DNA from 4 places in the Alkalibacterium indicireducens genome. Region 1 is predicted to be linked to each of the others. Evidence: riboswitches for the same ligand, from Rfam matches in the RefSeq annotation. Region 1 holds a riboswitch; each other region holds the start of a gene.
What was found. Region 1 has a riboswitch for thiamine pyrophosphate ahead of ABFX15_RS09690 (YkoF family thiamine/hydroxymethylpyrimidine-binding protein). Riboswitches for the same ligand answer to the same signal wherever they lie in the genome.

Region 1 (3,361 bases):
AAAATGTCCTGATAATCAACCGAATTAGTGATGACAACCGGTGTGATCGTATAGAATTGAGAATACGTCACTCAAGCCACAGGTCTTTGTCTCTTTTGATGACAACTGGGTAAAAGTGAGCCTGAGGTACATTGTCGGAACGAGAGAACGACGAAAAGTCAGAGATGAGCTGTTCCGGACCATTCTCAGACGGATCAAGGCCTCTGATAATAAGCTGCAGCTGGCATCAGAAACCATTGAAATCGTGCCGTCAGAAGATTAAACTGAATAAGAATCATGCGCCTGGACCGGTCGATGTGTTCGGGCGTTTTTTCATACATAAATGAGCAGATGAAGGAAGTGGTCCCTATGGGAGAAGAACTGATCAAAAATACGGCATGGCCACACACCGTGCAGTCACTAGCGGAGGACATGATAAATTTAGGGCTGAAGAAAGATGCCATAGTCCTTGTTCATACGTCATTGTCAAAAGTCGGCTGGGTAAATGGGGGAGCCCAGGCCTTCGTTGATGCGTTGATGACGGTAATCGATGAAAGAGAAGGGACGCTGGTCATGCCGTCTCAGACGGGTGACTGGAGCGAGCCGTCAAAATGGCAGTATCCGCCAGTCCCTGAAAGCTGGTGGGACACCATTCGCGAAACGATGCCGGCCTTTGATCCCGAAAAGACACCTTGCCCGTATATGGGTGTAGTGGCCAATCTGTTCCGTTCGTATCCGAATGTCAGAAGAAGCAGTCATCCGGCAGTCTCTTTTACAGCCTGGGGAAAGAACGCTGATCAACTCACGTCAGGTCACTCTCTGAACTTTGGACTGGGTGAAGGCTCGCCGCTCAAAAAACTTTATGACGAGAATGCCCTGATTCTGGCAGTCGGAACGGATTATGACACCTCAACGGCCATGCACTTAGGCGAATACCGTGCACCGAATCCGACACTCAAACCTGAAGGGACAGCCATCCTGGAAAAAGGTATCAGAGTCTGGCGGACATATGACGACATCGAATTGGATGAATATCAGTTTAGTGCCATTGGAAACGAGCTCGAGAAAAATGGTCTAGTTACAATCGGAAAAATAGGCAAAGCAGAAGCCAGACTTTACCGGGTCAGAGATGCGGTCGATCAGTCGACCAGACACTTTACGGCACTTAGAAAATAGACATAAACTTCTTAAGCAAAAGGGGAGAACCGAATGAGCACGTATTTTAAATTGGTTGGACTAGAGGATCTGGATACCCTTCAGGCTATCAGTATCGAGACCTTTACAGATACGTTCGAAAAAGACAACACAGAAGAAAACATGACAGATTACCTGTCCAAAGCCTGTACAAAAGAGAAGCTGAGTCAGGAGCTCGCCACAGAAGGGTCACGATTTTACTTTCTATATGCAGACGATGAACTGGCCGGTTATCTGAAACTGAATGCAGGAGAAGCGAGAACGGAAGACATCGATCCTGATGGACTGGAAATCGAACGGATCTATATCCGTACTGGATTCAAGCGCAGAGGGTTGGGGACGAGTCTTTTAAACAAGGCAGTCGAGACAGCTGAAGAACAGGGCTGCACGAGCATCTGGCTGGGTGTCTGGGAACATAACGAGCCTGCGAAAGCATTCTATAAAGCCAAAGGATTCAAGAAAGTAGGGAGTCACTCCTTTTTCATGGGGAACGACGAGCAGACGGACTGGATTATGCTTAAAAGCCTCAGTTAGACAAGGGGGGGCAGAAAACAGATGAAAGCAGTTAAAAATGTATTGTATTCTGTTCGTCAAATTGGTATAGTCATTGTGGTACAACAAAATTAAATACGGAAGATCCTGGGAGTCTCGAATTGGAGGCTGAGAGTGATGTATATCAGACCAGTAACCTGATCAGCGTAATGGCTGCGTAGGAAGTATCTTATATATTATGGCTCTTTCCTATGGTTTTTTTTCGTTAGGAGGAGTTTTTTTCATGCAGAAAAACTATGTCAACTACGGAAATTGTTCAGTCGGAAAGCCTGGTTCCACTTTGGAAATTACAGGCGCACGTTTCAATTTATCGCCGATGAGTGACGATTTCAAATCGATCATTTTAGGTGCGATCAAGCAGGTCGATCTATCGAAAGTCTGGGCACAGACCGACCATATTTCAACAGTTTACCGTGGGAAAGAAGAAGCGGTATTCGATGCACTGAAGGCTGCCTTTTTGTATGCCTACAAGGAAGGGGTTCATATGACTCTCGAATCGACTATTTCAAAAGGGTGTCCCGGAGATACGGACAGTGACTACACACTGGAACTTGACGATCCAAGAGTCAATCAGGCCGAAACAGAAGCAATCGATTTTCCGGTAATCGGGAAGTTTGCCCTTTACCCAATGGGCTCTGACAACTATATGGCAACTATTGCCAAGGTCGTCAACGAAGGGATCGATAGAGGTGTGGTGACAGGTTCTGGTCATTACGGAACGAATCTGGGTGGCAGCGCACAGGATGTCTTCGACTATCTGGAATATGTGTCGCACACAGTCGGCAGTGAAGTCAGTCACTACATCAGTCAATTCACCTTGCACTGTAACGTACCGGAGGGAGAAATCTAATGAACAGAAAACCATTAAGTCTTCGCGACTATTTGTTGATGTCTTTGATTGCCGTCGTTTTTGGGATTGTCTTTTTAATGGCTGTATATGCGGGAACTGCTTTGACTGCTGTACTGACACCGATGGGACTCGGCATACTCGGCTATGAACCCTTTTATGGTATCTGGTACTCGGCAGCCCTTGTCACGACCTACATGATTAGAAAGCCGGTAGTCGGTGTTGTCACTGAAGTGGCCACTGCACTCGTGCAAATCCTTTTAGGCAATATGTTCGGAGCAATCGTACTGATCTCTGCTTTTATTCAGGGCATGGGTGTCGAGCTGGCCTTCTTCGCTACTCGCTATGAAAAATACACTTACAAAGTATCGATGCTGGCTGCCGTAATCACCACACTATTGTCCTTTGTCTGGACAGGGTACAGAGCCAACTATCTGGCTATGAACTGGGGTATCGTCCTGTCGATTTTCGTCATTCGTCTGTCGAGCGCCTTGTTTTTCACCGGTTTCGTGGCAAAATGGTTGTGTGACAAGCTTAATGAAGCCGGTGTACTGAATCATAACCTGAAAGAAAGTGACGCCGTTGAATGAACCCGTTCTATCCATAAAGAATCTGACATTTGAAATAGACGGAAAACAGCTGATTGACCAAGTCAGTCTTGATATTCAACCGGGTGAGACCGTCCTTCTCTGCGGGAGAAGCGGCAGCGGGAAAAGCACCCTGGCTAACTTGATAAATGGGTATTATCCCGAATACGGCGGAAAGCAGGCTGTTGACCGACTTGCCATA
Region 2 (3,361 bases), on a different contig from region 1:
TTTCAGTTATCTTGAAGAAAACAAAGACAAAATTACCGGAGTCTTTCTGACTCATGGCCATGAAGATGCAATTGGCGCACTGCCTTATTTCCTTGATACATTTAATGTTCCTGTATTCGGTTCAGAGCTGACTATAGCTTTAGCTAAGCTGTTTGTGGGTCAGTCTAATCTGTCGACATCCTTCGATGACTATCATGTGATCGATGAACACACTGAAATCGACTTTAATGGAACAACAGTCAAATTCTTCCGTACGACCCATACGATTCCAGATTCAATGGGAATCGCCGTTCATACAGAAGAAGGAAACATTGTCTACACCGGGAACTTCAAGTTCGATCAGAGTTCTCAGGACATGTACAGAACAGATCTTTCTCAGATCGCAGACTTAGGTAAAGAAGGCGTTCTGGCCCTGCTGAGTGATTCTGGGGACGCAGAAAGTCAGACTGAAAATGTGTCTGAGAAAAAAGTCCAGGAAGAAGTGCTTGATATCTTTCAGGATACCAGCAGCAGGATTATCGTGGCTGCAGTAGCAAGCAATATTTTAAGAATTCAGCAGGTTTTAAATGCGGCGCACAGTTCAGGTAGAAAAGTGTTCATCACTGGAAAGAACCTGGAAGCTATTCTAGAAACAGCCATGGATCTTGACAAGCTGACACTGCCTGATGAACATCTGATTGAACCTATCAGTAAAATCGATAAATATGATGACGACGAAATTCTGGTTCTCGAAACGGGATCAGCGGGTGAGCCAATCAAAACACTCAACCGTATGGCTACATCTAATCATGATCAGGTGAACATCAAAGAAGGGGATCTTGTGTTTATTGCTACCAGCCCATCTACAGCAATGGAAGTCATGGTAGCTGAGACAGAAAACCTGATTTATAGAGCCGGTGGGACAGTAGTCAAGTTATCCAGCAGACTGAAAGCGTCCGGGCATGCGACGCCTAATGATCTGCAGCTGATGATCAACCTGCTGAGACCGACTTACTTCATACCGATTCAGGGTGAATACAGAATGCTTGCTGCCCATGCAGACCTGGCAAATGAGACAGGAATCCCTTATCAGAATATCTTTATTTTGAGTAATGGTGACGTCGTTAGCTATGCTAAAAATAAAATGACACAAAGCGGACAGGTATCTGCAGATAATACACTGATCGACGGGATAGGTATCGGTGATATCGGGAACATTGTCTTGCGTGACAGACGTCTGTTGTCAGAAGATGGTATTTTCGTTGCAGTAGTTACAATCGACCGTAAAAAGCAGCGTATCGTGTCTGATCCTCATATCGTTACGCGCGGATTTGTATTTGTAAAAGAGAGTCAGGATCTGATTAATGAATCGACGGAAATAGTGAAGAGTATAGTCAAAAAAAATCTCAAGCATAACGATTTTGACTGGGGTTCAATCAAACAGGATATTCGTGAAGGCCTGAATAACCACCTGTTCAAGAAAACGAAGAGAAGACCGATCATTCTTCCAGTAATTATGGAAGTCAATCAGAACAGACGCTTTACGAGATAATTATTTTGTATATAATTAAATATCAGATACTGTACTAGGGGAGTCAATATATTGGCTGAGAGTGAACTGTGAGTTCAGACCCTTAGAACCTGTACGTTCATACGTGCGCAGGAAGAGTACTTAACTGAGATCGACAGATCAGAGTAGGCACAAGCGCGCTCTCATAAATGTCATAATCTCCTTCCCTAGTTCAGTAAACTAACTAGAGGAGGAGATTTTTTTATGCAGAACAGACAGTTGAGGATCTATCTTGAAGGGACTTTATTTGCCGCACTTGGGATGGTGCTCTCCTGGATTCCCTCAGGAATAGGGTCGTCATTCAGTGTTTCCTTAGGCATGATTCCGTTGACTTTCTACGCTATCAGAAGAGGTTTGGGGCCAGGGATATTTGCCGGTTTTTTATGGGGGATCCTTCATTTTGTTACAGGATCGGTATACATGCTGAATGTGTATCAAGTCATTATTGAATACACAATCACCTATGCGAGCATTGGGCTGGCCGGATTCTACTCCAAAGACATTCTTGAGGGGATCAGAAACCAGAAAGGAAAACGGGTAAACATGACTATCGTCGCTGCTGTTCTAGTTGGAGCTGCCGCTCGGTATTTCTGGCACTTTATAGCCGGCTGGATATTCTGGGGAGACTATGCTTTATGGGGACTCAGTGCCTTTACATTTTCTCTAGTCATGAACGGTCTGAGTATGATCTCGACCGCCTTAGTGACCATGATCGTATTGCTGATGCTGTATGACCGGTCTCCACTGATTTTTGTTCCTAAAGGGAAATAACTGTTGCCGGCTTAAGATAGTGGACAGGAGGTTACAGGCTAATGTACACTAAGATAAATAACATTACCTTAGTGTATGAAGGAGACCTGTATGACGATTTTAAGCACGATTTTCTGGGGGTTTATTTTTCTGAACTCGGCTTTAGCCATATTTACTGTGTTTAAAGAAAAGGAACGGGACATCGCAGCGATCTGGGCCTGGCTGCTGGTCATTACGATGCTGCCAGGTTTCGGATTTGTGATCTATCTGTTTTTAGGAAGAAAAATATCAAAGGAATCTATTTTTGATCTTCGAAGTCAGGACCGCATCGGGATGCCTCAGCTGGTCGAGTCACAGAAGAGTCTGATCGAATCAGAGAACCTTGATGTTCCTGAATCAAATTATCAGGATAAGACATTTGAAATGGTCCGTTTATTTCTGGAAAGTAATCAGGCTGTTTTAACAAAAGGCAATAAAGTAAGAATTATAAGTGATGGAGAGGAAAAATTCGACCAGCTCATAAGAGATATTGAGAAAGCAGAGCATCATATTCATGTGACGTATTATATCTTTAGAGGGGATAATATAGGTCTGAGACTCTTGAGGGCTCTAGAAGAAAAAGCGAAACAGGGAGTTGAGGTCAAAGTATTGTACGACCCGGTTGGTGCCCGAGTACTGGGCAAAGATTTCTTCAACAAACTGAGAACATACGGCGGCCATGCTGAACCGTTTTTCGGCTCGAAATTTTTCCTGATCAACCTGCGTCTAAACTATAGAAATCACCGGAAAATCGTAGTGGTTGACGGAAAAGTCGGCTACACTGGAGGATTTAACGTTGGCGATGATTATCTGGGTATGTACGAAAAAATGGGCTACTGGAGAGATACCCATCTAAGAATAGAGGGAAATGGTGTGCTTACTCTGCAGACTCGATTTTTAATGGACTGGAACGCATCATCTAAAGACAAGCAAGTAAACTATGGGGAAGTTTATTTCCCGTTTTCAAGTCTAAAAGGGTCTACAGATATGCAGATCGTTTCCAGTGGTCCGGACAATGAGATG
Region 3 (3,361 bases), on a different contig from region 1:
CCCCGAACACCTTGAACCAGTGGCTCGATTGTCTGGAAATGCCTATTCTGAAATAGGAAAAGTATTTACCATTGTTCGGCCACAGAACTGATTGAGCATTAGTCAGATTTATCTCGCTGATTCTGAATGTAAATTTTCCGATCAGCTGAACTGCCTGGCACAAATGTGATGAACGCTGGTATTTATACACACTAGAGATCAAAAAAAAAGCCTCAAGAATATCCTTTCCGAGGCTTTTTTAGTGTGTTATTTAGAAGAAACAGAACCGATTTCTGCGCCTTTTTGGGTTTCTCCAGTAGTTGACAGGTCATAATCTCCTACTTGATCCATGTTGGTGAAAACGATGATGACTGTGTTTTCTTTACCGGCAGCTTTCAGGCCTTCAAGGTCTACTGTAGAAATTTTAGTTTCCGGTGTAACCGTGTCGCCTTCTTTGACTAAAGTGTCAAATGGTCCGCCTTCAAGTTCTACAGTGTCGATACCGATGTGAATCAGAACTTCTATGCCGTTATCCAGCTCAAGTCCAACTGCGTGCTGAGTCGGAAAGACACTGACAACCTTACCTGAAGCTGGTGAATAGATGTCGCCATCGCTTGGTACAACACCAAACCCGTCTCCCATCATTTTCTGTGAAAAGACCGGATCATCCACTTCATCGATTGGAATAACTTTTCCATTAACAGGGTTGCTTAATACGACTTTCGTTTCTTTAGGTTCATTCCCTTTTCCTTTTAAAAAGTCAAATACTCCCATATTTCTCCCTACTTTCTTAATATTTTGTGCTGACAGTATACATAATTTCCTATACGTATTCTATAAATAATAGTAACACATCCTAGTGTAAACAAAAACTAAAAAGATTTTGTGATGAATTCTTCATATTCTTATGGTTTTTTAACGCCTGTTTTTGTTAAGATGGAAGAGTTGAATTTAACTAAAAGGAGATATGACTGTGTTATTAGAATTAATAAAGTCCATCATACTGGGCGTAGTACAAGGAATTACAGAATGGCTCCCTGTCAGCAGCACCGGACACATGATCCTGGTAGACGAGTTTCTCATACTTAATACTACTGACGAATTCAAGGAAATGTTCCTTGTAGTCATTCAGCTGGCTTCCATTATGGCGGTAGTTCTGCTTTATTTTAAAAAACTTAACCCCTTTGACTCAGGTAAAAATGATCTGCAGAAAAAAGAAACCTGGCATATTTGGTACAAAGTACTTATCGGTATCATTCCTGCAGGAGTATTCGGCATACTGTTTGAAGATGCCATCCATGACCTTTTCTATAACTGGATTACAGTAGCAGTAGCCCTCATCATCTATGGGGTCGCATTTATCGTAATAGAGAAACGTAATGAAGGAAAGATTCCAACTATAGCAACTTGGGAAGATTTAAATTATAAAGTCGCCCTCATGATTGGTTTCTTTCAGGTGCTTGCTCTGATTCCAGGTACATCCCGTTCAGGTGCAACTATTGTCGGGGCCATCCTTATTGGAACAGCCCGTCCGATTGCTGCTGAATATTCTTTCTTCCTGTCCATACCCGTGATGATGGGTGCAAGTCTGATCAAACTGCTGGGTTTCGGCTTTACTTTCACATTAGAAGAATTGCTCATTCTGATCGTCGGCTGTATTGTATCTTTCCTGGTATCAATCTTTGCAATCAAATTCCTAATGAACTATATCCGTCGAAATGACTTCAGCTCATTCGGCTGGTACAGGATAGCTGTAGGTTTCGTCGTCATCGGATACTTCTGGCTGATTGGGTAAATCATTTAGTTCTGTTCCTTTTTTCTTGCGATACGAGGACACATATGCCATAATGACTTTGAAAGATAATTGAATATCTCTTTCACTAGGGGAGCCGCTGACGGCTGAGAAAAGCAATGCTTTGACCCTTGGAACCTGATCTGGTTAACTCCAGCGTAGGGAAGTGGAGCTTAGATCATTATGTATGGAGTGTTTTAAACGACTCTCCAACGTTCATCATGACTTTTAAGTTATGCCGCCCTGCAGATTAGCAGAGCGGCTTTTTTTGCAGTCAGATAACTTAAATATATTGATGAAGTTAAATGCGTAGATCCATTCCCATTCTTCTCGCGCCCTTCACTTCCTGTATCAGTCCGCTTTTCTCAGTCGGTGTTCTTCTTGTTCGTCTTGTTCTTTTGGTTCGTCTGCCCGTCAGCTATAGTTCTTTTAAGCAGAGACCATAAAGTCCGCAAATTGTAATTACCATACTACTGGAGGCTAAACCATGTCATTTACCGAAGAATTAAGGCAAGAAGCTGATTCAATATTCCAGTCTATTTTCAGACATCCATTCGTACAAGGAATAGGATCTGGAAAGCTTGAAGCTGAACAGCTTATACACTATGTCAAACAGGATTTTGAATACTTAAATACCTTTAATCAAGTATACGGTATAGCTATTTCAAAAAGTGTACTTAGAGAAGATATGGCAGTTTTTAACAATCAGATCACTTTTATTCTGGATGCTGAAGTACATCCTCACACTAATTTCTGTCAGGTAGCTGGTGTCAGATACGAAGATTTGCAATACGAACCTCTAGCACCGTCTGCCCATCATTACACCCGTCACATGCTTGATGTCGCCCAGCGAGGAAGTTTTGGAGAGATCCTCGCTGTTCTGCTCCCTTGTCCGTGGACGTATCTGGAAATCGCTCATTACCTTAAAGAGAATTTTTCTATAGATGAGGCTCATCCTTTTGCTGAATGGATTTCCTTCTATGCAAAAAATGAAGTGGATACGATTATCAATACATTCAGAACACGTCTTGATGCTTATGCCGAAACAGCTTCTGACACTGAGAAAGCCATCATGAAGGAAGCTTTTGTCAAAAGCTGTCAGCTGGAATGGATGTTCTGGAATATGGCATATGAGATTGAAAAGTGGCCGGTCTGAGTAAGCGTTCTGAGTGAGGAAACAGGTGGAATTGACTTGGTCAGCTAGTTTACGACCCTACTCGAGGTCGAGATTGTAATTGAGTGTGTTCTAAGACTCATCATACAGCCTACTCATCCAATCCAAAAGCTAAAATGTCCATACCCATACACTAAATTTCTAATTTGAGTATAGAAAAAGCCGTCAAATCGAGTGGAAATTTCCCTGACTCGATTTGACGGCTTTTATTTTGACTAATCAGCACATGATGAAACAACCTAGAATTTTTCATATCACTGAATAAGGAATCCTTTTAACGTAATTCCGAAAGAAGTCTCCCACTTCTAAGCGTATGGGTGCGAAGCACCAGTGAAAGTGGGAGATGAATTTCGGTCAAGCGATAGCTTGAAGTGGTTAATCTGTCCTTTTTGTTGTATACTATCTCATCTTTAACA
Region 4 (3,361 bases), on a different contig from region 1:
AAATCCTCTTCGGACACAGTCAGGCACCTCTTCAAAAAGCTCTTTTGGATGCTGAGATAGGTGGAGATATCGAAAGTGATGTAGCAGATATCGGGTATCCGACAGCCTTCATTATTTCTGCCAAATATGCAGACAGCAAGAATCTTGACCGATTCAAGGAAGTGACCGAGAGCACACTTAAAGATATCGTCGACAAGGGACTCGACCAGGCTATAGTAAAGGCTGCTTTAAACAAGATTACCTTCCAGACAAAAGAAGCCGTAATTTCTGAGGACAACCCGCGTGGCGTCATTTATGCGATCAATGCCTTGAGCACCTGGCTGTATGACCATTCGCCTTTTGATCGCCTGCAGTTCTCCAAATACCTTGAAGAACTGGCTGAGCTTGCAGAAGACGGATACTTTGAAAAGCTGATCGAACGCAAACTTCTGAATAATACACACCGGGTCGAACTGATTCTGAAAGCTGAACCTGGAAAGAGCGACAAACAGGAAGCACAGACGCTGGAAAGTCTTCAGAAATTCAAAGCCGGACTGTCTGAGGAAGAGCTGCAGGCAATCGTTGACAAGACGCAGCAGCTGATCGAACGTCAGGAAACACCGGACAGACCGGAAGACCTGGAGAAGATTCCAACGCTGACAAGAGACGATCTGACAACGGACGAACCGGACTATCCTCTGGCCATCGATTCATTGTTTGACGGAACGGAATTCTATTATTCCGAGCAGTTCACGTCAGGCATCGATTATGTCAGTCTCTACTTTGACATCAGTGACTTTTCTGCAGATGACTATGCTGCTTTGAGTCTTCTGAGTGATTTACTTGGTGAACTGGACACCGATAAGTACGATGCAGCTGCCCTTCAGACGGAAATGGATACCCACACCGGTGGCATCAACGGAACCGTCACGATATATGAAGATCAGGAAGGCAAGCTCACCCCTTACTTCGTCTTGAGCGGTAAGGCACTGAGTGAACAGCTGACAGAACTCGTTGATCTGATGAAAGAGATCATGACGACTACTCGCTTCGATAATCAGAGCGAGATTCTGAAACAGATCCAGAGTTATATTTCTGATTTTGAGAACCGTGTAAACTTCAGAGCCCATGTCATTGCGGCAAACCGTGCCTTGAGCCAAGTGAAGCCTCTATCTAAGTTGGGTGAACACTTGAACGGCATCGATCAGTTCAATTACTTGAAAGCGACACGTGATGAGCTTAAATCAGAAAATGAGTCTAGCCTGAGCACTGACCTATTAGCCTTACTGGACAAGCTACTAAACAAACGTCGTCTGAATGCCCTATATATTGGAGACAAAGAACAGAGTGTTAAAGTCAAAGAGGCACTGAAAGACGCCTTTGCAGACTTGGAGGACAGTCCTCTAGGGGCAGCGGTCAGCCATGAAGCAGGTAAGAAGCAGAATGAAGCGTTTGTGACCGCACAGGACGTCAACTATGTCGCAGTTGCTGCGGACGCAACGGACCACCTGGAATTTAACGGAGCAACTCAGCTTCTGTCTACTATCTTCAGATATGACTACTTGTGGAACACGATCCGAGTAAAAGGCGGCGCGTACGGCTCGCTTTATATGCATCGCCGAAACGGCAATGTTGCGCTAGCTTCCTACCGGGATCCGAACATCACTAAGACATTGGAAACCTACGCCGGTCTGCCTGATTTCGTCAAGTCGATCGATCTGTCGGAATCTGAACTGCTGAAGTACATCATCGGGACGCTCAGTCCACTGGAACAGCCTAAATCAGCCCGTAATAAAGGGATGACGGCCTTCTCCAGATACAAACAAGGATTGACCAGTGAAGACATCCGACGTCTGAAAGCAGAGATTCTATCTGCAGACGCTCAGTCATTAAATGATCTGGCTGACGCGTATCAGGCGGTGCTTGAGAACCGCTCTGTGGCAGTCATCGGGAACAAGACTCAAATCGATAAGGAAAAAGACCTGTTCGACGCAGTCTATGAACTGTACTAAATCACTTTTAGGGAATGGGGCTGGGAAATAACTAGCTGAATTAGAAGACACCGTCAAATCTAGGAAAAATGATCCTTGATTTGACGGTGTTTTTAATTACTCAGATTTATAAATTATTACTAAAAGGTGACTTTTTTCCCATCCCCTTTTTCATTATTATTATATAATTGGCTTCTACTTTATACTGTCCAGTTCTTTATGTTACACTTCATTTAGATTAAGGAAATGATTAAAGACATGATCAAAAAAAGCATAGCTTAGTTAAATTGAAGGGGGACTCAGACGAGTTGAGAAGGTTATGCCTGACCCTTTGAACCTGTTAGTTCAGACTATCGTAGGGATTAATTGACCATATTTCACTCCCTTATGATGCCTGTCATGACGACTGAGCATCTTTTTTGTTCTGTGTCGATCGAAAGGATGAAAAGATGACCCGACTTGAAGAAATCAGAAAACAGATTAGACAGACAGTCACTGACGTCAAAGAGACGAACCCGATGGCCGGTTCGATTACCAATTCTGTCACGATCAACCTTGTGGCCAATACACAGATCGCAGTAGGCGGATCGGCAGCCATGGTCTACCTCCCGGATGAAGGTCAGTTTCTGGCCAAAGCAGGAGGAGCCACCTACATCAATATGGGAACGATGCTTCCAAATTATGAAGAGACGCTTCCGCTAGCTGTAAAGACTTTGAAAAAAGAGGATAAACCGTGGGTACTGGATCCGGTCGCTATCGGGATAGGCCAACTGCGCACAGCCATGCTGAAACTTTTCAAGGATTACAAACCGGACATCATCAAAGGAAATGCATCAGAAATAATCGCACTTGCAGGATTATGGCATCTTGAAGGAGGGAAAGGTGAATCTAAAGTCAGAGGCGTGGACTCGACCAATCACGTTGATGAAGCAAAAGCCGCAGCTGTATCGATCGCCCGCTGGACAGACGGAGCAGTCATCATTTCAGGAGAAATCGATCTGGTCACTGACGGGGAATATGTGGCTACATGCCGGGGCGGGTCCCATTTCCTCGGAAAAATCACTGGTGGCGGATGTGCACTAGGCGGAGCTGCTTCGATCTATCTGACGTCCAGTACACCGTTCATTGCTGCCTTGACCGCCGTATCAGTCTTCAACCTGGCAGGGGAGCGGGCTGAAGAACAAACCGATGCACCCGCAAGTTTTCAAGTGGCCTTTTTAGATGAACTCTACAAGGCAACACCCGAAGACATTGCAGACTATCATTTTGAAATGGAGGGATTTTAACGTAATTCCGAAAGAAGTCTCCCACTTCTAAACGTATGGGTACGAAGCACCAGTGAAAGTGGGAGATGAATTTCGGTCAAGCGATAGCTTGAAGTGGTTAATGTC

Region 2: it holds a riboswitch for thiamine pyrophosphate, as region 1 does, so the genes downstream of both, thiT (energy-coupled thiamine transporter ThiT) here and ABFX15_RS09690 (YkoF family thiamine/hydroxymethylpyrimidine-binding protein) in region 1, are expected to answer to the same signal.
Region 3: it holds a riboswitch for thiamine pyrophosphate, as region 1 does, so the genes downstream of both, tenA (thiaminase II) here and ABFX15_RS09690 (YkoF family thiamine/hydroxymethylpyrimidine-binding protein) in region 1, are expected to answer to the same signal.
Region 4: it holds a riboswitch for thiamine pyrophosphate, as region 1 does, so the genes downstream of both, thiM (hydroxyethylthiazole kinase) here and ABFX15_RS09690 (YkoF family thiamine/hydroxymethylpyrimidine-binding protein) in region 1, are expected to answer to the same signal.

Annotation. Positions count from the first base shown of each region.
Region 1 is NZ_BAAADA010000172.1:1,340-4,700, forward strand. It holds gene ABFX15_RS09670 (hypothetical protein) at 1-71, opposite strand, end outside; gene ABFX15_RS09675 (hypothetical protein) at 116-262, shown strand; gene ABFX15_RS09680 (AAC(3) family N-acetyltransferase) at 349-1,155, shown strand; gene ABFX15_RS09685 (GNAT family N-acetyltransferase) at 1,189-1,707, shown strand; TPP riboswitch at 1,803-1,907, shown strand; gene ABFX15_RS09690 (YkoF family thiamine/hydroxymethylpyrimidine-binding protein) at 1,949-2,575, shown strand; gene ABFX15_RS09695 (ECF transporter S component) at 2,575-3,162, shown strand; gene ABFX15_RS09700 (ABC transporter ATP-binding protein) at 3,155-3,361, shown strand, end outside.
Region 2 is NZ_BAAADA010000078.1:5,065-8,425, reverse strand. It holds gene ABFX15_RS04970 (ribonuclease J) at 1-1,531, shown strand, start outside; TPP riboswitch at 1,558-1,663, shown strand; gene thiT (energy-coupled thiamine transporter ThiT) at 1,754-2,320, shown strand; gene cls (cardiolipin synthase) at 2,411-3,361, shown strand, end outside.
Region 3 is NZ_BAAADA010000139.1:56-3,416, reverse strand. It holds gene ABFX15_RS08300 (flavin reductase family protein) at 1-91, shown strand, start outside; gene ABFX15_RS08295 (PTS sugar transporter subunit IIA) at 247-753, opposite strand; gene ABFX15_RS08290 (undecaprenyl-diphosphate phosphatase) at 947-1,774, shown strand; TPP riboswitch at 1,852-1,953, shown strand; gene tenA (thiaminase II) at 2,259-2,927, shown strand.
Region 4 is NZ_BAAADA010000058.1:7,380-10,740, reverse strand. It holds gene ABFX15_RS04000 (insulinase family protein) at 1-1,991, shown strand, start outside; TPP riboswitch at 2,252-2,349, shown strand; gene thiM (hydroxyethylthiazole kinase) at 2,420-3,256, shown strand.